Nodosilinea sp. FACHB-141: one gene and its partner. The protein of the gene in region 1 interacts with the protein of each later gene in a pairwise test. Links are inferred from orthologs where the notes say so. Each region holds a gene or a part of one and is shown in the gene's direction. Other genes may lie near its edges.

Region 1 (11,862 bases):
GCGACGACAGGCGAATGTCGCACTTAGGATCTCGCCCGATGGAGTATACCGACCCATCCAAGACAATTTCTCGGCGGCCTTTACTATCTTCAACAATGAGAATATTACTGAGTTTGGTGTGGAGTGGCATGTGCTGTCACTAGCAAAAACGGAGCTCAGAATCGGTTGAGAATGGAACGACGACCTTAATCACCAGGGAAACGTAGAGCATATCGCGTTTAACCCACCCCATCGCCGCGATCGCTCCTGTGAGCCAGTTTAACCACCGCAGATATAGCCCAAACTTAAGCTCACTTACGCCAGCTTACCTTTAGCCAGAAGGGGCATAGCCATGGGGGTGTGCCCAACGGTTGCTCTATATTACCCCCTAGTTGCCTTGCCTGAATGGTAGCAGAATCTTTCTTAGGCGATGAATATGAGCTGCATTCATCAAAAATGTTTGACTTATCGCTTCGATTAACGGAGCCAAGCGGCAGAACCTTAGAGACTGAATGTTAGAAAAAGCCCTAGTCGGCAGAGTCCACCTCAAGTTCTTCCCAGGGGTTAGAGTTAACGTTGCGCAGACGCTTGAGCATCCAGTCAAAGCGAATATTGCCCATAGAGAGCATATCGCCCATCTCGTCGAGCCCGGCATCGTCGGGGTTAGCCACAGGACGCCAGTGTTCGCCCTGCAAATGCTTGACGGTGCTGCGCAGGCGGCTAGAGAGCAAAATGGCCAAAGCTCGATAAAAGCGCGAGGCAAACCACATATCTTGCTGGAGCTTGTGGCGCAGCTGACTACAGGAAATAGCCAGCACAATACCAGGTTCGAGGGCCGTCACCGTCGCAGAAGGTGGTTGACCGTCAACAAACGACATTTCGCCGACCACCTCACCAGTTGCCAGCTGGGCAACGGACTGGTCGCCCATGGCTGCCACCGAAACCTCCAAGCTACCGTTTAGAATGAGGAAAATATCGTCGCAGGCGGCACCCTCACGAATCAACACCTCTCCCGGTTGCAGTTCTCGACGCTGACCAGCATCAATCAGCCAGTCAACGTCTTCGTCTTCTAAAACCCCAAGAATAAATACCACACGCTTCATGGCTGCGGCCCTACATCACAATATCCGAACCGCCCATGGCGGTGATAACGGCACCCAATTGGCTTGCACTTTTAGAGACAGAGGCTAGCCAAGGGCATTGCCGTATTGCTACCTGATGTCAACCCGTGCCAGTTTTTAACATAACCTACGATGGGATGTGAGGAACATTTCTCTAGTATCGGCGTTCTGCAACAGGTTTCACCACCGGCCGAAGGAGTGAGACCCTGTCCCTCAAGCTGCCGGATATCGCCTGTTTTCTACCCTAATTTCCCATGACTACTGTTATATCAGAGACGGTTACGACAGCCTCCGATCGCGCCGACGACGTGGCTGTACGAGCCTATTTTTTGGGCCAAAGTATTGATTTAGGTGCTCTAGCCAAACCTAGCGGTCCAGCACTGGTGCCTTCTTCGCCGCTGATGGTGCCCGTTGGAGAAGGTGGGCAGGGGGTGCTGTTTAGCTACGGTGCCGTGGTGCTGTTTGGCCTTTCTGCCGATGCAGAACAGGCTTTTATTACCAACCTCAGGCCTCACATTGCCAACCCCATCGACCACCCTGAAACCGAAGCTGCCACTATTCGCTTGGCCCCTAACAGCAGCGGCAAAGTGCAGAATGGACTGATTTTTTTGTCGTCCCTTGATGGGTTGCGCCTGCACTTGGTGGCCGATGTGATGGCTAAAAGCGTGGTGCTAGCCTACTACGAGATCGGTGCGGCGGCTGTGTTTGACCGCATTGAGCCCTACGCCGTGGAGCTGCAACATCAGCACCGCCCGAGTGTTCAGGGTGACCAGTTGCTCAAGCAGATTGGCCAAACGCTGATGATTCAACACAAAATTGTGGGTCGAGTCGAAATCATCGATAAGCCTGAGCTGCTGTGGGAATACCCCGAGCTCGACTCCCTCTACCACCGCCTAGAAGACGAATACGAAATTCGCGATCGCCACTCGGCCCTAGAGCGCAAGCTCGACCTGGTCAGCCGCACCACCGAAACCGTGCTCGACTTGCAGCGGCACCAGACCGGCCTACGGCTGGAGTGGTATGTGGTGCTGCTGATTGTGGTAGAAGTGCTGCTGTCGCTCTATGAACTATTTGTCCGCCCCCACTGAGGTACCCGATGGGACAGTCTATTGTCGTGAATCAAGCCGAGTTTGAGCAAGCGGTGCTGCAACCCTCGTTTGAGCAGCCGGTGCTGGTCGATTTTTTTGCCACTTGGTGTGGCCCCTGCCAGTTGCTCAAACCCATGCTCGAAAAGCTGGCCCAGGAGTATGACTTCACCCTGGCCAAGGTCGATATTGACGCCAACCCTGAGCTGGCTAAAGCCTTTAAGGTTGAAGGGGTGCCCGATGTGCGCATTGTCAGCCAGGGGCAAGTGCAGGAGGGGTTTGTGGGGGTGCTGCCTGAGCCACAGCTGCGGGAGTTGTTGGCCGGTCTAGGTCTGCAATCCTCTTTGGAGCAAGATCTGGCGGCCTTTGAAGCTGCTCAAGCCAGCGGCGACAAAACAGAGATTTATCCAGCCCTGGCCACGCTGCTGACCCGCTACCCCAACAACGGTCAGATTTTGCTCAAGGCGGCCCAAGTATATCTGGTGCAGGGGGATGATGCCCTAGCCAGCCAGTATTTGGATTTGATTGACCCGAGCGATCGCGCCACCGCTGACCAAGCCGATGGCATTCGGAGTCTGCTCACCCTGCGCCAATCCTTAACCGACCTGGGAGACTCTGATCTAGATGTCGCCTATGGGGCTGCTGGCCAGGCAGCGTTAAAGGGCGATTTTGCCGCTGCCCTGGAGGGCTTTTTGGGGGTGGTGGAGCGCGATCGCAGCTACCGCAGTGACGCCGGTCGCAAGGCTATGCTCACCGTCTTCAAGCTGCTGGGTGACAGCAACCCGCTCACCCTCACCTACCGCAAGCGCCTGATGCAAGCCCTTTACTGAACCAACCCTTTACTTAGGAAAGTTTGAAGAATATGAGGCCAAAAGCGTTTGGTTAAAGCCACGACAGTTATTGTAGAGACAGTTCCTTAAGCTGATTTTTTAGCACTTTGGCCAACGCTACCTAATCGGTAAACCCTATGTCTCTCCTGGCACGCTGGCTTCAGTTTTTGCGCTTTCTCGAAGGGCTGTTGGAGTTTTTAGACTTTCTCACTACCCCCCTGGGATTGGTAGCTAGCGTTGGGCTAGGCCTCTACAGCTTGCTGGTGTTCTTCGGCACCGATGCCTCAGCCGCCGCTACCCTAGCCGGGTCAGTTGCCTTGGGCCTTAGCTGCCTAATCACCCGCCCCGACTTCTAACCCCTGCGTTCTTGCTTCTCTCTCCTAAGAAAACGGCTGGTCTGTGGGCTTGCCTAAGCGACAAGCAATGCCGCTCTACCGCTCCCACTCGCCTTGGGAATATGCCCACGGCTCCCTTACTCCTTATCGAGCATGCCACGCTACGCTCTCTACAGGTCTCGAACTCAAGGCATACCCACCTCCTCTTCCCCACCTCCCTTATCTTCCCCACCCCTCTTATCTCCCCACTTCCATGCTCCCCGCCGCCGAGGCCGAAGCCAAAATTCTCGATCTAGTGCCGCTCCCAACCGAGGTAGAGCAAGTTTCCTTAGATGCCTGCCTGGGTCGTGTTTTAGCCAAAGCTATCCCTAGCCCGCTCGATTTTCCCCATTGGGATAATTCAGCGATGGATGGCTATGCCGTGCGCTATGAGGATGTGCAGGGAGCCAGTGCTGAGCAACCCAAGGTGCTGACGCTGACAGAGACGATTCCAGCAGGGCGATCGCCTCAGCTCCCCATCGGCTCAGGTCAGGCCGCGCGCATTCTCACGGGCTCCATGCTGCCCGATGGAGCTGACACCATCGTGATTCAAGAGGTCACCCAGCGCCAGGGCGATAGTGTTTTGGTGCTAGAAACCCCAGAGCCGCAGCAGTTTGTGCGCCACCGAGGCAGCTTTTGCCGGGCGGGCGAGGCGCTCATGGCCCCAGGCCTCTCCATTGGCGGGCCAGAGCTGGCGGTGCTGGCCTCGGCCCAGTGTCTTCAGGTGCCGGTGTTTCCTCAGCCTCGGGTAGCAATTCTCTCCACAGGCGATGAGCTGGTCATGCCCGATGCGCCGCTTCAGCCGGGGCAAATTGTGGACTCTAACCAGTACGCGCTGGCGGCGTTGGTGCGGCAGGCAGGCGCGATTCCGCTGAGCCTGGGCATTGTGCCCGACCAGCCCCAAGCGTTGAGAACTGCCATTCAGTCAGCGCTGGCCCAGGCAGATATGATTGTGTCATCTGGTGGCGTTTCCGTCGGTGACTACGACTATGTAGATGAGATTCTGGCGGAGTTGGGAGCGACGCTGCATATTCGCTCGGTGGCAGTAAAGCCCGGTAAACCACTCACGGTGGCTACATTCCCAGCGGAGGGGGGGAATGCGCCGCTGTACTTTGGCTTGCCGGGAAACCCAGTGTCGGCCCTGGTGACCTTTTGGCGATTTGTGGCCCCAGCATTGCGGAAGCGATCGGGCCTGGCTACGGGCTGGGGGCCGACATTTGTGCCCGCCACAACTCGCGATGCGCTTAAGGCTGGTGGCCAGCGAGAAACTTATCTGTGGGGCAAGCTTGAAACGACTGCCCAGGGCTATGAGTTTTCGTTGGCGGGCGGTGGCCACAACTCTGGCAACTTAATCAACCTGGCGGGAACGAACGCGCTGGCAGTGGTGCCAGTGGGGACGAAGCTAATCTCTGCTGAAGCAACGGTGCCGGTGATGGTGGTGGGTTCATAGCAGATCAGTACCCTCAACTCCGATCAGGAGCCGACACCCGCAGGCTTTTTCTGGCCAATCATCGCACAGGCATACTCCATTGCCGCAGAATTTAAAGGGTCGGGGTCAACGGGCATCCAGCGATCGCTGCCCACAGGGCCATCGAACTCGACATCGCGAAAGCGGCGGCGATCGCAGTCATATTCAGTTAAATAGTCAGTGCGCTGGGGCTGTCCAGAGCGGCGGTCGATGTAGTAGCTGCCCACTCGCACATGTCCCCAGTCCAGAGGCTTTATAGAATCGATGTCGACAAACTGCTGCTGGCCTTGGGCAGTTTCAGCTACTGGGTACCAAGTAGTCGCTAGGGCGCTGTCAGGGCAAATAGCCCAGTTGAGAGAGCAACCTAGAACAAGCGCGATCAGTCTGACCATCCACGGCGCTAGCCGCCAAGGCCAAGGAACAAGCTGAAAAAATTGGGGGCGTTGTTTCACAGTGGACGATCCGGGAGTGTTGTGGGCTCAAGCTTAGGCAGAAATGCGGCAAACGGCAGACTACGCAGCGTTTCGATCCCATTTTCGATCAGGCCACATAAATGAGTTTAGGCGTGAGCTTCCTTAACTAGTCAATTGCTCTCCCGCTATTCAGTGCTGCACCCTAGTGGTTAGGTTGTGATCAAAGGGTGGGGAAAAACAGCGATCGGTAAGCCCCGATCAGCACTTCACCCCAGAACACCGTGATCACGGCCCCGATCGCTAAAAATGGGCCAAAGGGCATCGGCTGACGGCGGCTGATGAGTTTGAGGGCGATCGCACCTCCCCCCACCGCCGCCCCTACTACACAGGCCAAAAATCCGCTGAGCAACACTCCCTGCCAGCCTAGCCACGCCCCTAGCATAGCTGCCAGTTTGGCATCGCCGCCCCCCATGGCCGTTTGGCCTAACGCTGCTGAGGCAAACAGGGTGATCAGGTCAAACAGCCAAATGCCCAAGACCGCCCCTAGGATTCCTCCCAAGAGGCTTTGCATAGGGCTAGGCCACGATTCACCCTGTAATAGCGGCAGGGTAAACTTCACCGCCAGCCCCAATCCCAATCCCGACTGGGTGAGCACATTTGGCAGCATTAGGGTGTCGATGTCAATAAACGCCAGCGCCACTAGCCAGCTCAGGAATAGCCAATAGCCCACCGTGAGCCAGGTGGGGCCGAACAGCCAGAACGTCGCCAAAAACAGCGTCCCTGTAAACGCCTCAATCAGCGGGTAGCGAGGAGAAATAGACGTACGGCAGTAGCGACAGCGCCCTTTGAGCCAGAGCCAGCCCAGCACCGGCACGTTGTCGTAGGGTTTGAGCTGAGTATGACACTTAGGACAGCGAGACGGCGGGTGCAGCAGCGATAACCCCGCTGGTACCCGGTAAATCACCACATTGAGAAAGCTGCCCACGGCGGCACCAAACAGAAAAACCAGGGCAGAGGTGATGAGGGCATCCATAGTGGGGGCGACAAAAGAATGTTAAAGCAGCAGGGGAAGGAGAAAGGCTTTGGGAGGTGGGGAGTTGAGTAGGGGGTTAAATGGGTAAGGGGCTACGGGACCCACAGATGGTTGTCCCAATTTATGGGTAAAACGGATAGGTTCAGAATGCCCAGGATGAGGCAGATGGATAGCTGGCTGGGCGATCGGCTTATGGCAAGGCTTTGCCAACGTGCCTAAAATCAAGGGCAACCCATCTTTCCTAATCTTATGTCTCCCGACGCCACGCCCTTTTCCTCAGAAACCCAGGCCATCCACAGCGGCAGAAACATTGACCCTGCCACCGGAGCCCTAACAGCACCGATTCATCTTTCCACCACTTTTGAGCGGGATGGCGATGGCAGCTATCCCAAAGGCTATGTCTACGGTCGCAGCGGCAACCCCAACCGCGACGCCCTCGAAACAGCCTTAACCACCCTGGAAAAAGGGTCAGAAACCGCCACCTTTGCTTCTGGGTCAACCGCTACCTTTAGCCTGCTGCAAGCCCTCGGCCCAGCCGACCATGTGATAGCACCCCAAAGCGTCTACTTTGGCGTGCAGCAAATGCTAAGCCACATTTTTGCCCCGTGGGGCTTGAGGTACACCTTGGTGGATACAACAGACTTAGCGGCAGTAGCCGAAGCCCTGCGCCCCAACACCCGTTTGGTGCTGATCGAAACCCCATCTAATCCTCAGTTGGCCGTTACTGACATTCAAGCGATTGCCGACCTAGCGCACCAGGCTGACGCCTACCTGGCCTGCGACAACACCATTGCCTCCCCAGTACTGCAAACTCCGCTTACGCTGGGGGCCGACTTTGTGATTCACGCTACTACTAAGTATCTGGCGGGCCATGGGGATGTGATTGGCGGCGCGGTGGTCACCCGCGAATCCAATCCATTGTTTGCGCAGTTGCGGCTGGTGCAAACCATCGGCGGCGTGGTGCCGTCTCCCTTCGACTGCTGGCTGACGCTGCGCGGTCTGCAAACCTTGCCCCTTCGAGTACGCGCCCAGTCCCAGGCAGCCCAAAGCATGGCCACCTGGCTATCCCAACATCCCGCCATTGAGCAGGTACTTTACCCCGGATTACCCGAGCATCCCGGCCACGAGGTCGCGCAGAAACAAATGCAGGGCTATGGTGGCCTACTCTCATTCTTAGTAAAAGGCGATCAGGACAGAGCTATGGAAGTCGCCGCCAAAACCAACCTGATCGCTCGTGCCACTAGCTTTGGCAGCCCCCACAGTGCGATCGAACACCGCGCCTCAATTGAGCAAGGCACTCAAACCGCGCCTAACCTGCTGCGACTCTCCGTTGGTCTAGAGCACGTAGACGATCTAATCGCCGATTTGGAGCAAGCCCTAAGCCGATAATTCAATCCTGTTGATTTCCCCAATTTCTCTAGAAAAACGGCGCTGCCCCTAATCCATTGCCCAATCCCTTCATTTTCTTGCTCTCTCCATTCCCTCAGCTTCTCGCTTTCCTGCCGTAGGAGAAGGTCTTCGCCGATCCTCAGCCTTTGGTTGCAAACCCGGAGCTTGGGAGCCCTGGGAAGTATAGGCTTTTAAGCTTCGCAACGTTACGAAGGTAGCGGTGATCTGTTGTGCCCATTTTGGAGCCCAGTCTGCGAGATTTCGCAGACTGGGGCGATCGCCGTGGTTTAGCACTGCTCGCCGTGGCTTGACGCGGCCTTTTCTGCCCGCTGCTAACCACCTCCAACAGCAACACCCTGCCTCTATAAGCTGGGATTAACGCATAATCAAAATTAAGGCAAGAACTTGTTGCAATATCGTTATATTACTGTTACATTAGTTTACATGAAGAAACATTCAGCACCCCAGGAGGGCCTCGCAATGTTCACCACTACCCAACTCGACAACGGCATTCTCAATAACTACGCCGTAGAGCCCGAAGTGTATTTCGCGTCCTACCCTTCGCCTGAGCAGCAAAAGGGCTACGCGCTGCAAGCCGCGATCGCCACTCTGTTCGTAGCTGGTCTAATGCTGGTCACCTTGGCAGTCAGCTAGTTTCGCAGGAAGTTTCTAAGAGTCTTTGGAGGAGAAGCGCTATGTTTGCACCGATGGTTCTGCTAGTTCGCAACATCATGGGAACCCCGAAATTTAACAAGCTGCGGGGACAGGCGATTGCCCTTCACTCCAAGACCATTACAAACTTCTGCAACCGCTTTGGCATCGATAGCAAAGAGCGCCAAGCTCTAATTCGCAAAGCTAAAGCTAATGGCCAACGGCTCGGTTTTCTGGCCTAGGTGATGTTAATTTAGTTAATAAATTTGCTGATATAAAAACCCCCTAGCTATGGTTAAGGGGGTTTTTGCTGTTTGAGCGCTAGACGGTTTTGAGACAAGAATCTAATTTGAGTGCGATTGCCAGGTGCCCTATGCGCTAAATAACTTACCTTATAAGGGCCGTCTGCGGTTCATAACGTTGACATACCCGCCGCCACTACACCCAGTGAAGATGGGGTCTGACTAGTCGAAGGTCTGCCCATGGGGCTATCACAATCCCCTAGCGCTGATGATTAGCCGACACTAATTATCGTTGATTTAGCTCAACTACAGACGTTTATGAGCCTACACATTTAACTGTATGTTCAATGTTTTAACTGTGCCATCAGAGCTGGCGCTGAGAATAGCATCGTTAGATAAAGAAATTAATTTAGAGCCGTCTGCTGCATGGGCTGTTGTACTGTTTAATTCAGCTCCAGAATCAACATCCCAAATAATGAGTTGACCAGTTTTGTCTATGCCGCATAGAACTTGTCCACCGTGGCAAAATACCAAAGCATTGATCGTCTGCTGGAGTGATTGAAATATAATCTGAGGCTCTCGGTTAGGATACTTCCATAGGCAGACTTCACCAGATAGGCTGCTAGACGCAAAAAGCTGCTTTGCAGATGAGAAAGCTAAGGCTTTCACAGGTTCACCATGCCCCCTTAGATTCATTACGTTGCCGTCTCTAGAAACATAGCAGAAACCAACTGTGCCATTTTCAGCGCCAAATACTGCTCCATCACCTGTCGAATTTAGGAGTATTGAAGAAACCGCTACTTTTTGACGAACTATCTGCTTGATTTTCTTATTCCTTTGGAAGTCCCACGTTTGAATGAATCCAGCAGCATCAGCAGCAATGAAAAATTTGCGCGAATAACAGAGATCAAATGCTGTAACTCCGCGATCGCAGATCAGCATCGACTTGGCCAGAGAACCGTTGTTGAGGCTCCAGAGGTTTACAGCCCCATCAAGGCTGCTACTAAAAAGAAACTGATTATCATTGCTAAATATCAGGTTTGTAATCTCCGTCCTATGACCTTTCAAGCAGAAAAAGTGCTTTCTCGCTTTGTAACTCCAAAGGTCAATATCGCCGTTATTCTTACCCAGAGCGAGAAAGCTATGGTTTGGACTAATAGCTACTGCACAAATCGGCTCTGAGATCTTCGCAAAGACAGACTCATGCTGAATCGTAGCTGAATAGCTAGGCTTCTTAACTTCAGGAGGTTTTTGTTGAGTTCTGGGATTTCCTCCGCTGGCATAGCTATTAGTCTTAGAAGGCGAATATTTTATGCCAAACATTCCAGCAACTTCGGGACAAAGGTTAGTAACCACAAAACCCAGCTCTTTGGCTCGTCTTAAATCACTTGCACTTCTATGCTCAAAACCGATTTCTGAGAAGACCAAGCCCCTAAAGTAGTACGCCTCAGAAAATTTAGGGTCAAGCTTAACTGCATTGCCCAATTCCTCAGCAGCTTCTGTGTACTGTTCTTTCTTCGCAAAAAACTTTGCTTTATCGAAAGACTCTTGGGGAGTTACCTTTCGAGTTTTTACAGTTGTGCTGGTCTGTACATAGCTTGCCTGCCCCGTCAAGCCTACATGATGGGTTTGTAGGATTTCATAGGCAACATTAATAGCTTTAATTTTTTCCTCAGCAATTCTGGCATTGGCAGGGTCATTCGCAAATTTATCGGGATGCCACTGCTTTGCAAGCCGCTTATAGGCTTGCTTCAGGTCTTGCTTTGAGGCGCCTGGTTTAAGAGCAAATAGCTGGTAGTAAGTGTCAAGATCTGACATGGTGCGACAAAAGCAGTCTCTTCCGACTAAAGCAGAGGAAGATGTAACGCCTCAGAATTCCCTACAGATAGAAAAACTCTCACAAACAAAGCGCCCCAGTGCATTGCACCGGGGCGCTTTAACTTACCTAACTAGCTCAACCTAGCCGAAGCGGCTTGAAGTCGAAGCGATTAGGAAGGCCGCGTAGGTGAGGATGTAACCCACCGTGAAGTGAGCTAGACCCACAACCCGACCCTGGATGATCGACATGGCAACGGGCTTGTCCTTCCAGCGAACCAGGTTCGCTAGGGGAGTGCGCTCGTGGGCCCAGACAAGAGTTTCAATCAGCTCTTGCCAGTAGCCCCGCCAGGAGATCAAGAACATGAAGCCGGTGGCCCAAACCAGGTGCCCAAAGAGGAACATCCAGGCCCAGACGGCTAGGTTATTCATGCCATAGGGGTTGTAACCGTTGATTAGCTGAGAGCTGTTGAGCCACAGGTAGTCGCGCAGCCAGCCCATCAGGTAGTTAGACGACTCATTAAACTGAGCCACGTTACCCGACCAGATAGCAAGATGCTTCCAGTGCCAGTAGAAGGTCACCCAACCAAGGGTGTTCAGCATCCAGAACATCGCCAGGTAGAACGAATCCCACGCGGAGATGTCGCAGGTGCCGCCACGGCCAGGGCCGTCGCAGGGGAAGCTGTAGCCGAAGTCTTTTTTGTCGGGCATCAGCTTCGAACCGCGGGCATCCAGCGCACCCTTGACCAAGATCAGGGTGGTGGTGTGCAGGCCGAGGGCGATCGCGTGGTGAACCAAGAAGTCGCCAGGGCCAATGGTCAGAAACAGCGAGTTCTTGTTGCTGTTAATGGCATCAAACCAGCCAGGCAGGTAAACAGCATTGGCGGTTTGAGTCACGCTGTCAGGGTTCGACAGCAGCGTGTCGAAACCGTAGAGCAGCTTACCAGAGCAGGCTTGCACCCACTGGGCAAACACAGGCTCAACCAGAATCTGCTTTTCGGGGGTGCCAAAGGCTACCACCACGTCGTTGTGCACGTACAGACCCAGGGTGTGGAAGCCCAGGAACAGTGACACCCAGCTCAGGTGCGAGATGATCGCTTCCTTGTGCTCCAGCACGCGGTACAGCACGTTGTTCTGGTTGGCTTTGGGGTCGTAGTCGCGCACCAAGAAAATCGCGCCGTGGGCAAAGGCCCCCACCATGATGAATCCAGCGATGTACTGGTGGTGGGTATAGAGCGCTGCCTGAGTAGTGTACTCCTGAGCCATGAAGGCATAGGGAGGTAGCGCATACATGTGCTGCGCCACCAGGGAGGTGATCACACCGAGGGAAGCTAGGTGAAACGCTAGCTGGAAGTGCAGCGAGTTGTTATAGGTGTCGTAAAGACCCTTGTGTCCTTCACCCAAACCGCCACCGGGTGGCTTGTGAGCATTCAAGATTTCCTTGATGCTGTGGCCAATACCG
Region 2 (15,607 bases), on another replicon or contig:
GCGGCTCGGGTCGGTAGGGAATGAAGACGGCGGAGAATGAGGTTGAGATCGACCTCTATGTATATAGAGCGTGAGAAATAGGTGAGTAATGCTCCGTACGACTAAGCCTGAAGTGGCGATCGCCATCCTGTACCAAGGCGATCGCTTCCTCCTCCAGCTGCGCGACGATATCCCCACCATTGCCTGGCCGGGCCATTGGGCATTCTTTGGGGGTCACCTTGAACCCGGCGAAGACCCCGACGCGGCGGTGTACCGAGAATTAGAGGAAGAAATTGGCTATATTGCGCCTCAGCTATCGCTGTTTGAGCGCGTGGAGGATGAAACCGTGGTACGCCACGTCTACCACGGGCCGCTGGTGGTGCCGGTGGAGCAGCTGGTGCTGACCGAGGGCTTGGACTTGGGGCTGTGGAGTGTTGATGATATTCATCAGGGCCAGCGGTTCTCATCTCGCGCCCGTGAAGAGCGCCCGTTGGGGCCACCGCACCGGCAAATTTTGCTGTCTTTTCTAGAGCACCGTAGGATAGAACAGGCTATTTAACATAGTGTGTTCCTGCCGCCCATGGCTGACTCGTCTGAACAGCTGGAGCTTTTCTCGCCTGAGACGGCGGTGCTGCCCGACTACCGCATTCGGGAGAGCGATCGCGCCCGCCATGTTTCCATCAAAGTGCATCTCAACGGCCAGATCGAGGTCGTGGTACCCCAGGGGTTCGACCAGCACCAGGTGCCTGAGCTGCTGTATCGGCGACGCGACTGGCTATGGCGGTCGCGCCAGCGTCTTGCCCACCAGACGGCTGGGCTGACTGACAACCATTTTGAGGAGAAACCGGGGCAGATCGAGGTGCGATCGCGCCATCAAACCTGGCAGGTTAACTATCAACCCGCCACCACCCGCACCCTAGCGATGACCCAAAGCGGCCCCCAAACCCTGCTACTGCGTGGCCCCATTGACAACAGTGCCGCGTGCGGCGACCTGCTGCGCCAGTGGCTGAGCCGCAAGGCCCGCGCTGAGTTTGCCCCCTGGCTGCGGGAGCTGAGTTTTGTGATCAACCTGCCCTTTAGCCGCATCTCGATACGCGGACAAAAGACTCGCTGGGCCAGTTGCTCTAGCAACAAAAACATCAGCCTTAACTACAAGCTGCTGTTTTTGCCCCCGGAGTTGGTGCACTACGTCTTCGTTCATGAGCTGTGCCACACCGTGCATATGAATCATTCCGCCGCTTTTTGGCAGCTGGTGGAGGAAAAGCAACCAGGGCATCAGCGGTTTCGGGACGAGATTCGCGATGGGTGGCAGTACGTTCCCCGCTGGGTCGAAGACTAAAAGATTTTTGTGATCAAAGCTGATCTTCAAGCACCGGGTTGTGTGACAGATATCTGATAAAAGCCAAGTCTGCCGCCGGGGCCATTTCGCTGGCCCCAGACCCCCATCGAGAATGGCGTTCCGCCGCCCTTCACCCCACGGAAAGGACTAGCTGATCATCGGTTTAAACCTATGTTCTGCAAATGTGCCTGTGGGCGGCACAACCCCTAGATCTCAGACTGTGTTCTAGGCTATCGGCACATACGCAATCAAAAGTTCGATCACTCAACTCAAAATCCAATACTCAAAACTAAACCTCTCCTACTCTCCCACCCATCCACCCTCCTACCCATCCACTCACTCCCCATGCCCCTTCACCCCCTTCAAACTCCCCACAGTGGCTACCACTGGGATGGTAAAGACAACCGATTCTTCGAAGGTTGGTATTTTCGGCTTACGCTGCCGGAGGCTCGCCACACCTTTGCTTTCATGTACTCCATTGAAGGCCATATCGGCGGACAGCCTCACAGCGGCGGTACGGCCCAAATTCTAGGTCCGGATGACAGCTACTTTTGGCGCACTTTTCCCGATGTGGGGCAATTTTGGGCTTGGGAAGAGGGTCTGGGGCTAGGCCACTGGCGGGGAAAAACCAAAACTCAGCCTCGCCTGCTGTCATCGTCAGAATTTAAGGATCAAATATCGGAAGGCTATCAGGTGACGGCAACCTGGCATCAGGGTTGTTTGAATGATCCTGTTCTAGGACCCGTGGCTTGGCAGTATTACACCGAGCCAGTCTATGGCTGGGGTAGCACTGGCCAACCTCAGCAATCCACCGCGGGTCTGCTCTCTAGCCTGCCAATCTTTGAGCCGGGCTGGCAAATTCTCATGGCCCACGGCCACGCCACGGGGTGGATTGAGTGGCAGGGGCAGCGGTATGAGTTCGCCAATGCCCCTACCTATAGCGAGAAAAATTGGGGGCGATCGTTTCCGCAAAAGTGGTTTTGGCTCAACTGCAACGCCTTTGATGGTGTGCCTGACCTCGCCCTCACCGCTGGGGGCGGTCGCCGCCAGGTGCTGACTTGGATGGAGTCGGTAGCGATGGTGGGGATTCACCACGGCGGCAAATTTTACGAGTTTGTGCCCTGGAATGCTCGTGTCACTTGGCACATAACCCCCTGGGGCTACTGGCACATGCAGTGCGAGCGTCCTGACTATGTGGTTGAAGTTATTGGCACTACCGATCTCCCTGGGATTCCACTGCGGGCACCAACCCACAACGGTATGGCCTTCTGCTGTCGCGACACGGCCCTGGGCGACCTCAGCCTCAAGCTCTGGCAGCGGCGGGGCAGCGAGTTGGATCTAGTAATCGCCGCCACCAGCACCCAAGCCGGGCTAGAAACCGGTGGCGGCCCCTGGGATGGGCCCTGGGTCAAGGAGTAATGGTGCTGGAATATAGCTCCCGACAAAGATTTAGAGTCAGAAGCATTTCTAGCTACCAGGGCAATACCTCTCCATTCGAGTGCCAGAAGGTGCCGGAATTCTCCAGGGTTAGCTCGTCGATGCGGGCCAGCAGTCCTTTGACCGACTCTTCTGGGGTGATGCCGCTATTGGTAAACCCCGTCATGCGGGTCTGCACCAGTCCTGGGTGCAAAATTGCCACGGCGATGCCCTTAGGCTTGAGGTCGTGGGCCAACGACTTGCCCGCCATCGATAGTGCCACCTTCGACATGCGATAGCCATAAGAGCCGCCGGAGGTATTGTCGGCGATCGACCCCATGCGGCTGGTCATGATTGCCACCTTTGCCCCGTGGCCCAAATAGGGCAGCAGCGCCGACGTCAGCCGCAGTGGGGCGATCGCATTCACCTCAAACTGCCGCCGAATGCTGTCAAAATCCAGATTGTCTAGGGTGACGCGCTCTGCCATGCCAGCATTGTTGATCAGCACATCGATCGCGGTGCCGTTGAGCCGCTGGGTCAGGTCAGCGACGGCAGCTTCATCGGTGAGGTCGATGCCCGTTTCTAGCTGCACCCCCAGGGTGGTTAGCTCGTCGGAGGGCTGACGGCATACGGCAATGACGCGATCGCCCCGCTGCTGAAGCTGCCGACAATATTCGTAGCCAATGCCGCGGTTTGCGCCGGTAATCACATAGGTAGCCATAGAGTTAATTCTGAGGGGGTTCAACGTTGGCGGGCTAAAACGGCCAAGGATGCATCAGCTAAATCAAAAACGTATCACAGAGCCCTAGAAAAACCGTTGCTGAGCGTTTCTTGGGTGGACGGTAGGTTGAGCAGTGCCGGTCGCCAACACAGATAGATCAATGGGCCAAACAAGGGCACCAGGGCGATCGCCCAAACCCTCTCGGTTCGGTAGACCCCTCGCCGCTGCATATCGTCGTCAATCAGCGACGTCAGCGGAAAGATCAGCCCCATCAGGCAAAAGTCTAAGGAAATTAGATGAACAAAGGCGTAGCTGCGAAACTGCGTCACATAGTCGTTCCAGTCGCCGACCGTAACCGCAATGGTGAACAGCATTAGGGTGGTGAGCAGCAGTGCAACCCCGGTAGAGCGTCGGTCTAGCAGGTCGAGCCAAAAATCTTTTTTACCAGAGAAGGCTGAGTTGCGCTGTCGCACTAGCAAGTAAGGGATCAAACCAATTACTCCAACTAAGTTTGACACCACAAAAAACGGCCAAGATGGAAAGGGCTGCGTCTGGCCATCAGCAAACATTAGGCAGGCATAGATCATCGGCCAAACTCCCATCATCCAAAAGATGACCATGAGATAGGCGTTAACCTCGCCCCACTGCAATGTCACCAGGTTATGAGCAAATGACCAAGTGAACGGTTGATCGAGCGGGGCCAGCCAAAGGATATAGCCTAAAAAACCAATCCAAATCGTCGCTAGCAGCAATCGCCTTACCATACGCCCTTCTCGCCAAATTAGAGCCAGATTTTGATCGTGGAATAGGCCAAGCACCTTGTGCTCTCTCCAGATAAAGGAATTGAGGTAAGGCAAAAGAACGAAAACAGAAGAGCGGACAGTAAAAAACCTCCCCGACAGGCTTGAATCTTGGCGCTTTAAGCTGTCTCAACCCAGATCTCGCCGGCTATGGGACAAGCCCCAGCAGTGGTAGCCGATAGACGGGACTGACTAGTCCACGACTTGCTCCCTGACTTCACGGAGGGTAACTGCATTGACAGGGGCTCAGAAACCCCCATACTGAATGTCATTGGCTGTACGGCTGCCCTTTTACTGCGTCGAAACTGTGATGATGGCCCCTAGCGATACCCACGTTTATCCGGTGGTGTGGCAAGACGATCACTTGGTGTTGATCGACCAGCGGCAGCTGCCGGAGCGCTACAACATTGTGTCAATTCGCCGCTGCGACGACGTAGTGCGATCGCTCCGTTCTGGCATTGTCCAGGGCGGTTCGGCCATGGGGTTAGCGGCCGCCTACGGCCTTTACCTAGGGGCGACCGAGATTCACACCGACGACCCGATCGCCTTTTGGGAACGCTTGGAGGCGATCGGCGACCAGTTTAAGCAGACCCGGCCAGACAAGGCCCACCTGCAGTGGGCGGTAGACAGAATGCTGGCGGTGGCCCACCACTCCAGCGACGCCATTGAGGTGGTCAGGGGTCAGCTCTTGGCCGAGGCCCAGGCGATGCAGGCAGAGGATTTTAGCCTGTGTCACGCCATCGGCGACTACGGCATTGCGGTGTTGCCCCAGAGCCCGGATAAGCTAACTCTGTTGACCCACTGTAACCATGGAGCGCTGGCGACTTCGGGCTATGGCACGTCGCTGGGCATTATGCGATCGCTGTGGCAAGCAGGCCGCCTAGAGCGCATTTACGCTGCCGAAACCCGCCCCACCTTTCAAGGCTCGCGCCTCACCGCCTGGGAATGTGTGCAGGAAGGCATTCCGGTAACTGTAGTAACTGACAGCATGGCGGCCCACTGCATGCAGCGGGGGCTGATCCACGGGGTGCTGGCCGGCGCCGATCGCATTGCCGCCAACGGCGACACCCTCAGCAAAATTGGCACCTATAGCCTAGCCCTGGTGGCCAAGGCCCACAACATTCCGTTTGTGGTGGCAGCCTCGGCATCGACCATTGATCTCATGATCGCCAGTGGGGAAGGGATGGCGATCGCAGAACACCCCCCTGAGGAGATTTACGAACTGGGCGATCGCGTCACATCTCCCAACGGCGCAGAATTTTACAACCCCGCCTCAGACGTTACTCCAGCTGGTTTAATTACCGCGATCGTGACCGAAAAAGGAGCCTTTGCGTCTCATCAACTGGAGAGAGTCAGCCAGCTTTAGTACCATCTAGATAACTAACTTTTCTTCTCGATTAAAAGCCAGATATCGAATCACCATTATGATTAAGGGCATTATTTGCCCCCGCCCTGTTTTCGTCATTCCTAACCATGCCCATCCCGCGCCCCTCAGCCAATGTGTCTCGGTATTTGCTGACGGTTGTTGCCATTACTGCGGCTGTCTTGGCAGCACGGTTTTTTATTACTTGGGCAGCGGAGGCATTTTTGCACCCCATTCCCATTTTGGGTGGTTGGCTCAAAAGCCTTGAGATTGTCGAGCTGAGCGTCATTATATTATTTGCTTTTTTGGGTTTTGGGCTGGGGGCAGCCTCGCGTCACCTGGCCGCCAAAACCTCTGTGGTGATTAAGTCTATTGCCCTGGTTATAGTGCTGCCGCTGGTGTTTTTTAGCAGCTACTGGCTACGGCATCACCTATGGCTCAGTCAGCTTACCGCCGAGTCAGGCCTGTCTCGCCAAGAAATTACGGCGCTGGCCAACCAAGCGCTCTCCAGCGAAGGCGGCAGCCAGGGCTTTTGGGGCTATTACACCACAACGACCCGGATGCCCATTCTGCCTGCCACCGTGGCTGAGCTCAAGCGCATGGTTGAAGACCAAAAGTGGTTTCGCTCCGAGCTCACCCGCTTCAGCGGCATTGAGCCAGGCGTGTTCTCCATGATTTTTGACGGGGCTGGCTGGGGTATTCGTCTGTTTTATATGGTTTTAGCCTTTCTCACCGGCATCATCTACTTCTTTAAGGGGCTGGTTTGGGCCGATGCCGCCCGGCTGCGCAAGGTTGCCCAGGGTGCCATAGCCCAGAACAAAGCATGACGGTGCTGACGGTGCGGGTGAAACCCAACGCCAAGCAGCAAAAAGCCGTCCATCTCGACGATGGCAGCTGGCTACTCCACCTCAAAGCCCCACCCCAGGATGGTAGGGCCAACCAAGAGCTAATTGTCCTGCTGGCCCAAGGCTTGGATATTCCCAAAACTCAGGTACACATTAGGTCGGGACACACGGCCCGCATTAAGCGAGTCGAAATTGATGCGTAGGGCCTCGATGACATGACCTTCCTGGCTACCGTGATTTTGGCGGGGGGCCGCAGCTCGCGGATGGGGCGCGACAAAGGCCTGATTCCAATTGGTGAAGAAACGCTGATTCAGCGCACCTGCCGGATTGCGCTGCAGTGTACCGATCGCGTGTCTGTCGTTACTCCCTGGCCCGATCGCTATCGCCCTACCTTGCCCAATGCGATCGGTTTTATCGTAGAAACTCCTAGTCCAGGCCAAGCCGGCACGTTTCAGGGGCCGCTGATGGCGCTCATAACAGCCCTAAACGTTCTAAAAACCCAACCAGAGCCACCCAAATGGGTGCTGGTCTTGGCCTGCGATATGCCCAACCTATCGGCAGCAGTACTGACGGCTTGGCGCAATCAATTGGCCAAACTGGAACTACAATACCTGGCCTATCTGCCCAAACGTCAGCACCGCTGGGAACCGCTGTGTGGGTTTTACCGGGTCGCCGCGCTGGATGCCTTAGAGCAGTATGCGGCGACCGGCGAGCGATCGCTGCAAGCCTGGCTCGATCAGCAGGCGATCGCCCCCATCCCCGACATTGATGAAGCTATGTTCGTCAACGTCAACACGCCCAGCGAGCTGGCCGAGTGGCAAAAAACCAAGGATTCCTAGCGCTGTCCCACGGTGGTTACTCTCCTGGTGGAGACGAATTGTCAGAGCTTTCCGTCTCAGCTTCAGTTGGGGTATCGGCCTCGTCAGGCGACTCGGCTTGGGGCCAGGGAATGCGGCGCTCGGCGGCTAGCAGTCGGGCCATCTCCCGCGCCCCGTAGCGGTTGACATGGCTGGGGTCAGCAAATAGGTGAGACTGCCAGCGCCACTCCTCTAACCGATCCACCAAAGTAAAGGCACCTCGGTTAGCCCAGGTCTGCAAAAACCGTTGAAACTGGCGCTCGTAAGGCGTACGTGCCTCGTCTAGGTAGTCGTTGCTGAGGGGCAAGTTCACAAACACCAATGGAATGCCTTGACTCTCCAAAAATTGGGTCATCGCTGCCAAAGATAATGTCTGCACCCCCTCCAAGCGAAAGGCACGGTAGGCATCGTCGTACTGGCCGCGCACCCGAGGAAAGCGACGGTAATACACCGCTGGGTTGAACTGATCGTTAACAGCTAAAAAACCTTGAGAATTAATTGCGGTCAGCGGTACCGTTCCATAGCTGGCGACGGCTGTTTCAGATGAAGTTTCTGAAGCGTTGTCGGGGGTTTTAGTAGATTCTTCAGCGGCTTCCTCAGACTCTTCAGCGGGCTCAGTCCCATCTTCAAAGATTGGTTCAGACACTTCAGCTTCAGAATCCTCGTTGTCTTCAGAGGACGCGCCAGCTTCAGCGGACGCCTCGGTGAGATCCTCGGGGGCAGAGGCAGAAGGGGTTTGGGCTTGCAGAGTCAGCTTCGCGCCCTCCTGCACGGCGGCATAGCCTGGAGACGCCAAAATTTCGGCAAAGGTGCGGTCAAGCCGGCCGCTGTTGAAAGCGCGGGAGCCCTCAGCCCAGACAATTAGCCGAGGGTGCAGGTCGGTGGCCAACAGCTGCCGGGTGACAAAGCTCACCACCTGGGCTGTGGCGCCGTTAACGCTAAAGTTGTAAACCCTTAAGCCAGGGTAGCCCTCCACCGCCAGCGCCTGTTGCAATACCTGGGGGTCAATGCCTTGCAGCGATCGCGAACTGCCTACAATCAGCACATCTGGCGGTCCCTGCGCCGCAACGTAGGCCCGGTAAAGGCTGGCTTGCTCATCGAGCACATCGCTGCCTAAGGCCGGAAAGGCGCGGGGCAGCCCCTGCTGATCGGCTTTTTGGTAAGCCAGCAGCAAGTTTTGTTGATATTCGCGGGCCTTGCGCTGGCTAAAGACATGGCGGGGGTCATCGGCAGGGATGGTTTGCAGCAGGGTCAGCGATCGCCCCCAGGCCCCGGCCACCTGCTGCCATTGGGCAGCGGTCGCAGCGGTTGCCGCTAGCTGGCTGGCTCGGTTGGCTTCACCAATGGCCCCATGCCAGGGGTCAGCGGGCACCGCTGCCGCCGCTTCGCCGTTGCCAGCCTTGGGCATGCCTTGAGGGCCAGGAGGGCCAATGCAGCAGGAGAGCAGCGTGCCCAACGACAGCGATATCACTAACCCAGCGCGAGAAGTGAAGAGTTTAGTCATGGCTGTTCGAGGGCGTGGTGACGAATGGTAGTTCCTAGAAATAGTGCTGTGCCCCAGCCCCTCATCCCAGTGTAGAAAATTGTGTCGCTGAGCAGACAGCATTCCCATTGGATCTTCACCTCCATACCCTTGCCCAAAACGGATAGTGAGAGCAGGTTTCATGCTCCTTCTGAGTTTAGCTATCTGTGTCGGTCGCCAGCGATCGCATTCTCAAACCCCGCATTCAAAATCCAGGTGGCTTTCAGGCGCAACGACAATTGCCTCACGAGCACCACATACCGAGTTCATTCTGCTACCGGCAGGCCGCTAGCTCTGGCGCAAAGGCCAACCAGAGACAGATTTTCATTTTTTGAACACTCTGTAATAGTGTCTTTGTCTCCAGCACTATTTGCGAGGTCACTGGTGGTACCCCTAAAAGACTACAACCCAGGTCAGCGTACGCCCTACGTCACCTACGGGCTGATTGCGCTCAACATAGCCATTTTTGTCTATGAGCTCAGCTTGCCCGCCTACGGATTAACCGATTTTTTCCACAGCTGGGCCTTAGTGCCCGACGAACTTTCCACTAGCTTCACTACGGGAGTCTCAGCCCCCAACGCTGAAGAATGGGTGACCATATTCACCAGCCAGTTTCTCCACGGTGGCTTTTTGCATGTGGCCGGCAACATGCTCTACCTGTGGATCTTTGGCAATAACGTCGAAGACCAAATGGGGCACGGGCGGTTTTTGGTGTTTTACCTGCTGTGCGGCGTGCTGGCTAACCTAGCTCAGTGGTTCTTTGCCATGGGTTCAGAGATTCCGTCTTTGGGGGCCAGCGGCGCGATCGCGGGCGTCATGGGGGCCTACATCTTCCGTTTCCCAGAGGTGCGCATTCTCACCCTGGTACCCCTAGGGCCTTTTCCTCTACCGCTGAGAATTCCGGCGTTATTTTATCTGGGCATTTGGTTTGTGCAGCAGGCATTCTACGGCTTCGCCAGCCTTGGGGCTCCGGCCATGATCGGTATGGAAAGCGGCGGTATTGCCTATTGGGCCCACGCCGGCGGCTTTGCCATTGGGGCGCTGGTGGGCCCCGTATTTGGTCTGTTTAGCCAGCCTAGTCTAGAGGTTGGCGCTGAGACACCAAGCGCCGAGTAGTTGCTTAGCGGAGGTAGAAAAGCATCAGTTGGGCAAGCCCCGTGAACTTGGCAAAGTCGGCCTTCTCACCCTTTGGCCCAAGGCTCCAACACAGGAAGAGTGCCCTGCCGAGCAACTGCCCCTAAAGCTTCTGCCAAAGCCGAAGGCCACTAAAGACCACAGCAATAATTTTGGCTGATTGATTCCTTCAGCCGGGTTAGTCTGCCTGTGGGCATTTAGATATGCAGACAAGCAAAGTGGATTAAAGCGCTTTGCAGATTTCAAGTTGCCGACAGCTTTTGTAGCCAAGGTCGGCATCTATTGCTGCGCTTGCCACGAGGACAAGAAGTTGTTACATTAGTTTACAAATGTGTAGCAATTAGCAACGTGTTGAGGTCATCCGAAAGCGGGTGAGCGATCATCTGCCCGAACGGCAGAACCGGCTGGAGTAGTGTCGATGGGTAGTAACAGTCCTATGGATTCTCAATCCATCCCCGTAACCATGGACCAAGTATTAGACCTGTATGCCGCTGGTCGCCGCGATTTTAGCCACCTCGATTTCCACGAAGCATGGATGCCTGGACTAGAGTTGCCCGGTATCAATTTGGGCCAGGCCAATCTGGCATCGATCAATCTACACCGGGCCATGCTGGCCGGGGCTAAACTGGGCGGCTGCAATCTGTGGCGCGCCAATTTAGAAAATGCCGATCTCGAAGGTGCCGACCTGGCTCGTGCGGTTTTGATTCGAGCTGAACTCAGCCGGGTCAACCTAACGGGGGCTAACCTGCGCTGTAGCGACTTACGCCTGGCCACCCTGCACTACAGCACTCTCATTGGCGCTGACCTGCGCAACGCCAACCTCAGCTACGCCGATTTGCGCGGTGCCGACCTCACAGACGCCGATCTGCGCGGTGCCGACCTCACTGGCGCCAACCTGCGGAATACAACTCTAGGGCTTGCCCAGCTTGAGGGCACTCGCCTCGATCGCGCCTGGCTAGACGAAGCCGAACCACCTCACCCCGAGCTGTCCTCCAAGGTTTAGGCCTCTCCCTCGGCTCTGTCAGTCAAAGCCTGCCGCAGCTGCCCCTGGTGCTGAGCTAAGCGCTCAGCCGCCGCCTGGGCATCGAGGTTGCCTAGGTGCATCATCAGAGCCAGTTTGACCTGCTGGTGGCTGCGATCGAGTAGGCCAGCGGCGGCCTCACGGTCGAGATCGGTCAGATCACAGAGAATGCGCAGGGCGCGATCGCGCAGTTTGGTATTAGTCACCGCCACATCGACCATGCGGTTGCCGTAAACCTTGCCCAGGCGCACCATCACCCCCGTCGAGAGAATGTTGAGGGCCATTTTGGTGGCTGTGCCCGCCTTGAGCCGGGTCGAGCCTGCCAGCAGCTCTGGGCCAACCAGCAGACGAATGTCAATGTCGGCTTCGGTGGGCACCTGGTCAGCGGGCACGCAGGCCATAAACACGGTGGTGGCACCGCGTTGATTCGCAGCGGCGATCGCCCCCTGGACGTAGGGCGTCGTGCCCCCAGCGGTGATGCCCACCACCACATCGTGGGACTGCACGTCGCGCTCGGCGATCGCCGCTGCCCCGTCTTCAGCAATATCCTCCAGCCCCTCCGAGCTTTTCACTAGCGCCCCAGATCCTCCGGCGATAATGCCTTGCACTAGCTCAGGCGGGGTGCAAAAGGTGGGCGGGCACTCTGCCGCATCGAGCACCCCCAGACGACCGCTGGTGCCTGCGCCCACATAAAACAGCCGCCCCCCCTGGCGCAGCGCCTCGCTAGCGGCATCGATCGCTGCTGCCAGCGCTTCCCTAGCCCCAGCAATCGCCGCTAGGGTACGTTGGTCTTCACCGTTAAACAAATCAACGAGTTCCAGCGCGCTGAGCCGATCGAGCTGGGCACTGCGGGGGTTGGCTTGCTCAGTCAGCAGGTGGCCGCGATCGGCGGGGTCGGCAGGGTTAGCAAGGGAAGAATTAGCGGTCACAGGCAGCATCCAGAAGGCATATACAATGCCGCTAATGTAAGGGATGGCGGGTCTAGCGCACAAACCGAATGGCGATCGCATATCGGACGGGCTTGCCCTCAGCGGCCTGAGTCGTTGCCACAATGCAGCTGACGATTTCGATCAGGGCCAGGGGCACTACCAGCAAAAAGCCTACCAAAACAAACATCAGCGCAATGGTCACGATCCAAGCAATGAGCATCGTTAGCTGAAAGTTCAGAGCCGCTTTGGCTTGACTCTGAACGAAGGCAGCATTGGGATTTGCCCCAGATCCCGCGCCTTTAGCTAACAGCAGCGCTAGGGGTGCCACTAACCGCCAGGGCAGCAAAAACGAACTTCCCCAAAACAGCGGCCATCCCCCTAGCCACTGGCCACCAACCGCCAGATAGCTCACCAGCGGCACCAAGTGAGTCAGCGCGACTAGGGTCGCGTTTGGCATCCCCTCCCTGTCCTTGTCTGAAGCGGAATGCGCTGGCGGCGTGCTGACGACCGGCGGGGGATCCGACTCCTCAGTCGAAAAATCCTGTAGCAGTGCTGTTGACTCAGCGTTCTCCGCGGCAGCAGGCGGACTTGCACTGATAGCATCCTCAGCCGCTCCAGCCGCCTGAGCATCCGCTGGGTTGAACGCACCCGTGAGACTGAAGCATTCTTGCCAGTCGGCGGTGTCAGCACCGGTTTGTCGCCCGCTGACCCACACGCCATCTATGGGGCAAGTTAACCCCAGGCGCATCAGCCCACGGCGAATATGGGGCACCACCAGGTTTTGAGGGATAGCCGTCTCAGCTTCTAAATCGAGGTGGAGCATGGTGCCCCGCCACTGGCCACGAGCGACCACACCGGCGGACAAAGAAGGAGTCAGTAACTGGGCGATCGCGTGGGCATCGCCCTGGCGGGCTCGGGCAATCAGGGTTGAGGTAGGCGTTGACATTGCTCGTGACCCTAGAGCAGTTTCTCAAGCTGCTGGCGCATGCGGTCTAGCTCGGCTTGAGAAAGGCCGCCATCGTCGGTGGGCGGAGCACTGTCGGCCAGCGGAGCAACGGCATCGGGATCGTCGGGGTCCCAGGTAATTTCCTCGAGGGTTTGATCGGGGGGTACCGCCAGGGTGCCCTCAGGTACCAGGCGATAGCCGTACTCAGCAGATTCGCAAAATTCTTCAATTTCAGCCTGGTCGAACCCCTCCACGGTGGCCTCTGGAAAGTCTTGAGCCTCCAGCATCAGGGCATAGCGGATGGCGTCGTCCTCATGCTCAAACATCAAGATTATGTTCTGCCCGTTAATGGTTTCGGCATGAATACCCTCGTTGTCGGTGCGGGCATTAAACAACAGCACGTACACCACCATGGCCCTATCTCGCTAACAGCATTACTTATTTACTGTACCGGGCCGCTGCCCCGCGAACAAAGCTGCCTCAGTGGTCGTCTATGGCTTGAAGATCCCAGTTAGGTGACTGAAGCTGGGCGATTCAGGTTTCTTCGCGATCGAGCCCAGTAGTTTCACTACAGATAGCACCGACCATTAAGTTCATCGGAAGTGGTAGGCAGAAAGCGGGGAGTTCATTACTATTGGTGGGTGTTCTGCGGTGGCGTAAACGGGTATGACCCCTTCTCAAGAACCAGAGCCTTCTCGAGAACCAGAAACTTCTCAAGAACCGGAGACCTTTCAAGAGCCGGAGGCGGGCGGCAGCGGCCGTTGGCTTACAGCGGGCCTGTTGCTGGGCGCGCTGCTGGTGTTGGGAGGTGCAGCGGCGCTCGGGGGCTGGTTGTGGAGCCGAAATAATCTCGTGCCCTTACTGGCCAGAGAGCTATCGGAGGCCCTTGAACGCCCAGTGGAACTGGGACCGGTGGAACGGGTAGGTCTATCGGGGGTGCGGCTGGGGCCATCTAAAATTCCACCAACACCAACGGATCCCGATAGTCTGTCACTGGCAGCGGTAGAGGTGCAGTTTAAGCTGTGGGATTTGTGGCGGCGAGAACTGCCCCTCACGGTGACCCTAGAGCAGGGAGAGCTTTACCTGGAGCAGAATGCCGAACGCGAGTGGTTTGACCTAGACCTAGAGCTATCTGAACGCGATCCGGAGCGCGATCCCTTCATCAACGTGAATCTCGATCGGCTCTACGTCAAAGATTCTCAGTTGACCATGGTGCCCTACGTCCAGGGGGATGTTGAGCCGGTGCGGGTGGCGATCGAAAACTTGCAGGGCCAGCTCGACTTCAACGAAACTTTCATTGAGGTACCCGAGGCTCCTGATTCACCGATCGAAACTCGGCAGCTTGACTTAAAACTTAGCGGTGAATCCATCCAGGGGGGCAACCTGGATCTCACCGGGTCGGTGCTACTGCCACCGCCTAAAGAGACCCCCAGCGAAACCGCCGATTCTCCGGTCGACCCAACCGAGGCGCCTGGCCCTGGCCTACGGGCCAATATTAGTTTGCGCACCCAGAAGGCTCGGACCACCGACATCATGCCCCTGGTTGACTCCTTTCTGGAGGAGCCCCTACCGGTGCAGTTTCCCGCTGGCGTAATCAGTGGGCAGGCCGATATTGAAAGCGGTCGCGGCATCCCTACCAACGTCGTAGGCACGGCTCGGATAGAGGAGGGCAGCGTAGTCCACCCCATTCTGCCCGAGCCCCTGCAAAATGCTCAGGGCGACGTGCGCTTTCGGGGCCGCACCTTCGAATTTGAGAATGCTACCGCCAGCATGGGCGATCTGACCGCCCGCGCTGGGGGCAGCCTCAACTTAGATGAGGGCTACAACCTCAGCGGCCAGGTCAACCCGTTTACCGTAGCTCAGGCCTCTGAACTGCTGGACAGAAGTCTGCCAGTAGAGGCCAGCGGCACCTTTGGGGCCGACGTTACCATGACTGGGCCTTTGGGCAAGCCGGTGCTGACTACCGAGCTGATCTCCCAGGACCGAGTCACTGTTGACCGGGTGGCCTTTAGCGAAGTCAGGGCCACAGGCATTCTGCGATCGCCCAACCTAGCAATTGATAACATTCTGGCGGTGCCCGTCGGGGGCGGTGCCCTGACCGGCAGCGGCGTTTTTACCTTCGGCGATCCGGGGCGGTTGACGCTGGCGCTAGCGGGCGATCGCATTCCCGCCGACACCATCGGCCAAGCCTACGGACTGTCTGACCGGGTGGCCCTAGGGTCGGTATTTTTTGACGCTGAGATCGCTGGCCCCGTCAACCAGCTCGTCGGCACGGCCAGCTGGCGCGCCCCCATGGGCAACTACCCAGCCCAGGGCAACCTTAGACTGGCGGGCAACCAGGTCCGCTTCACCAATACCTTTGTGCAAGTGGCGGGGGGCACCATAGCGGGCGATGGCCTGCTCGCCAATGGGCAGTGGAACGCTGACCTACGGGGCCAGGGGGTGCAGCTCAGCCGCTTGGGGGCTGGGCTCGATGGGGTGGCTAGCGGCACCGCTCAGCTTTCAGGCACCCTAGACAATCCTGGTCTGTCAGGGGTGCGGGGTCAGGGCAATGGCGCGATCGCCCTGGCCAGGGGCGGCACCTTGCTCACTAACGCAAGTCTGGCGGGCGGCCAGTGGAGCGCTAACCTGCAGGGCCAAGATCTGCAAATGGCGGCCTTTGCCCCCGACCTCCAGGGCACCGCTGACGGCAATTTTCGCTTTACCGGCAGCACCGACAACTTCACCCTGGCCGG

The links.
Region 2: the proteins of glp (region 1) and H6F59_RS07655 interact in binary tests that used the Escherichia coli proteins (3 or more experiments, as listed by UniProt). The link is inferred for Nodosilinea sp. FACHB-141 from one-to-one orthologs.

Annotation. Positions count from the first base shown.
Region 1 is NZ_JACJPP010000013.1:505,355-517,216, forward strand. The notes cover bases 2,753-5,721. They hold glp (gephyrin-like molybdotransferase Glp), read left to right. Parts: upstream 2,753-3,603; coding sequence 3,604-4,839; downstream 4,840-5,721. Other genes in these bases: H6F59_RS16140 (tetratricopeptide repeat protein), read left to right, coding at 2,753-3,015; H6F59_RS16145 (hypothetical protein), read left to right, coding at 3,153-3,371; H6F59_RS16155 (hypothetical protein), read right to left, coding at 4,863-5,249; H6F59_RS16160 (A24 family peptidase), read right to left, coding at 5,491-5,721. In the rest of the region: H6F59_RS16125 (FHA domain-containing protein), read right to left, coding at 1-130; H6F59_RS16130 (cyclic nucleotide-binding domain-containing protein), read right to left, coding at 507-1,082; H6F59_RS16135 (RMD1 family protein), read left to right, coding at 1,355-2,188; more of H6F59_RS16140, read left to right, coding at 2,197-2,752; more of H6F59_RS16160, read right to left, coding at 5,722-6,303; H6F59_RS16165 (PLP-dependent aspartate aminotransferase family protein), read left to right, coding at 6,553-7,692; photosystem II assembly protein Psb34, read left to right, coding at 8,173-8,346; H6F59_RS16175 (electron transporter), read left to right, coding at 8,388-8,585; H6F59_RS16180 (DnaJ domain-containing protein), read right to left, coding at 8,910-10,403; photosystem I core protein PsaB, read right to left, coding at 10,545-11,862. UniProt on the Escherichia coli protein: Catalyzes the insertion of molybdate into adenylated molybdopterin with the concomitant release of AMP.
Region 2 is NZ_JACJPP010000007.1:934,461-950,067, reverse strand. Bases 5,698-8,490 are described here. They hold H6F59_RS07655 (molybdenum cofactor guanylyltransferase), read left to right. Parts: upstream 5,698-6,678; coding sequence 6,679-7,302; downstream 7,303-8,490. Other genes in these bases: H6F59_RS07650 (hypothetical protein), read right to left, coding at 7,319-8,490; H6F59_RS07660 (DUF167 domain-containing protein), read left to right, coding at 6,442-6,666; H6F59_RS07665 (hypothetical protein), read left to right, coding at 5,729-6,445. Also shown: H6F59_RS07695 (NUDIX domain-containing protein), read left to right, coding at 89-538; H6F59_RS07690 (M48 family metallopeptidase), read left to right, coding at 560-1,318; H6F59_RS07685 (tocopherol cyclase family protein), read left to right, coding at 1,664-2,737; H6F59_RS07680 (SDR family oxidoreductase), read right to left, coding at 2,790-3,455; H6F59_RS07675 (DUF2834 domain-containing protein), read right to left, coding at 3,530-4,219; mtnA (S-methyl-5-thioribose-1-phosphate isomerase), read left to right, coding at 4,569-5,621; more of H6F59_RS07650, read right to left, coding at 8,491-8,824; H6F59_RS07645 (rhomboid family intramembrane serine protease), read left to right, coding at 9,227-9,958; H6F59_RS07640 (pentapeptide repeat-containing protein), read left to right, coding at 10,413-10,979; murQ (N-acetylmuramic acid 6-phosphate etherase), read right to left, coding at 10,976-11,926; H6F59_RS07630 (DUF4870 domain-containing protein), read right to left, coding at 11,979-12,872; H6F59_RS07625 (DUF3110 domain-containing protein), read right to left, coding at 12,884-13,285; H6F59_RS07620 (translocation/assembly module TamB domain-containing protein), read left to right, coding at 13,539-15,607. UniProt on the Escherichia coli protein: Transfers a GMP moiety from GTP to Mo-molybdopterin (Mo-MPT) cofactor (Moco or molybdenum cofactor) to form Mo-molybdopterin guanine dinucleotide (Mo-MGD) cofactor.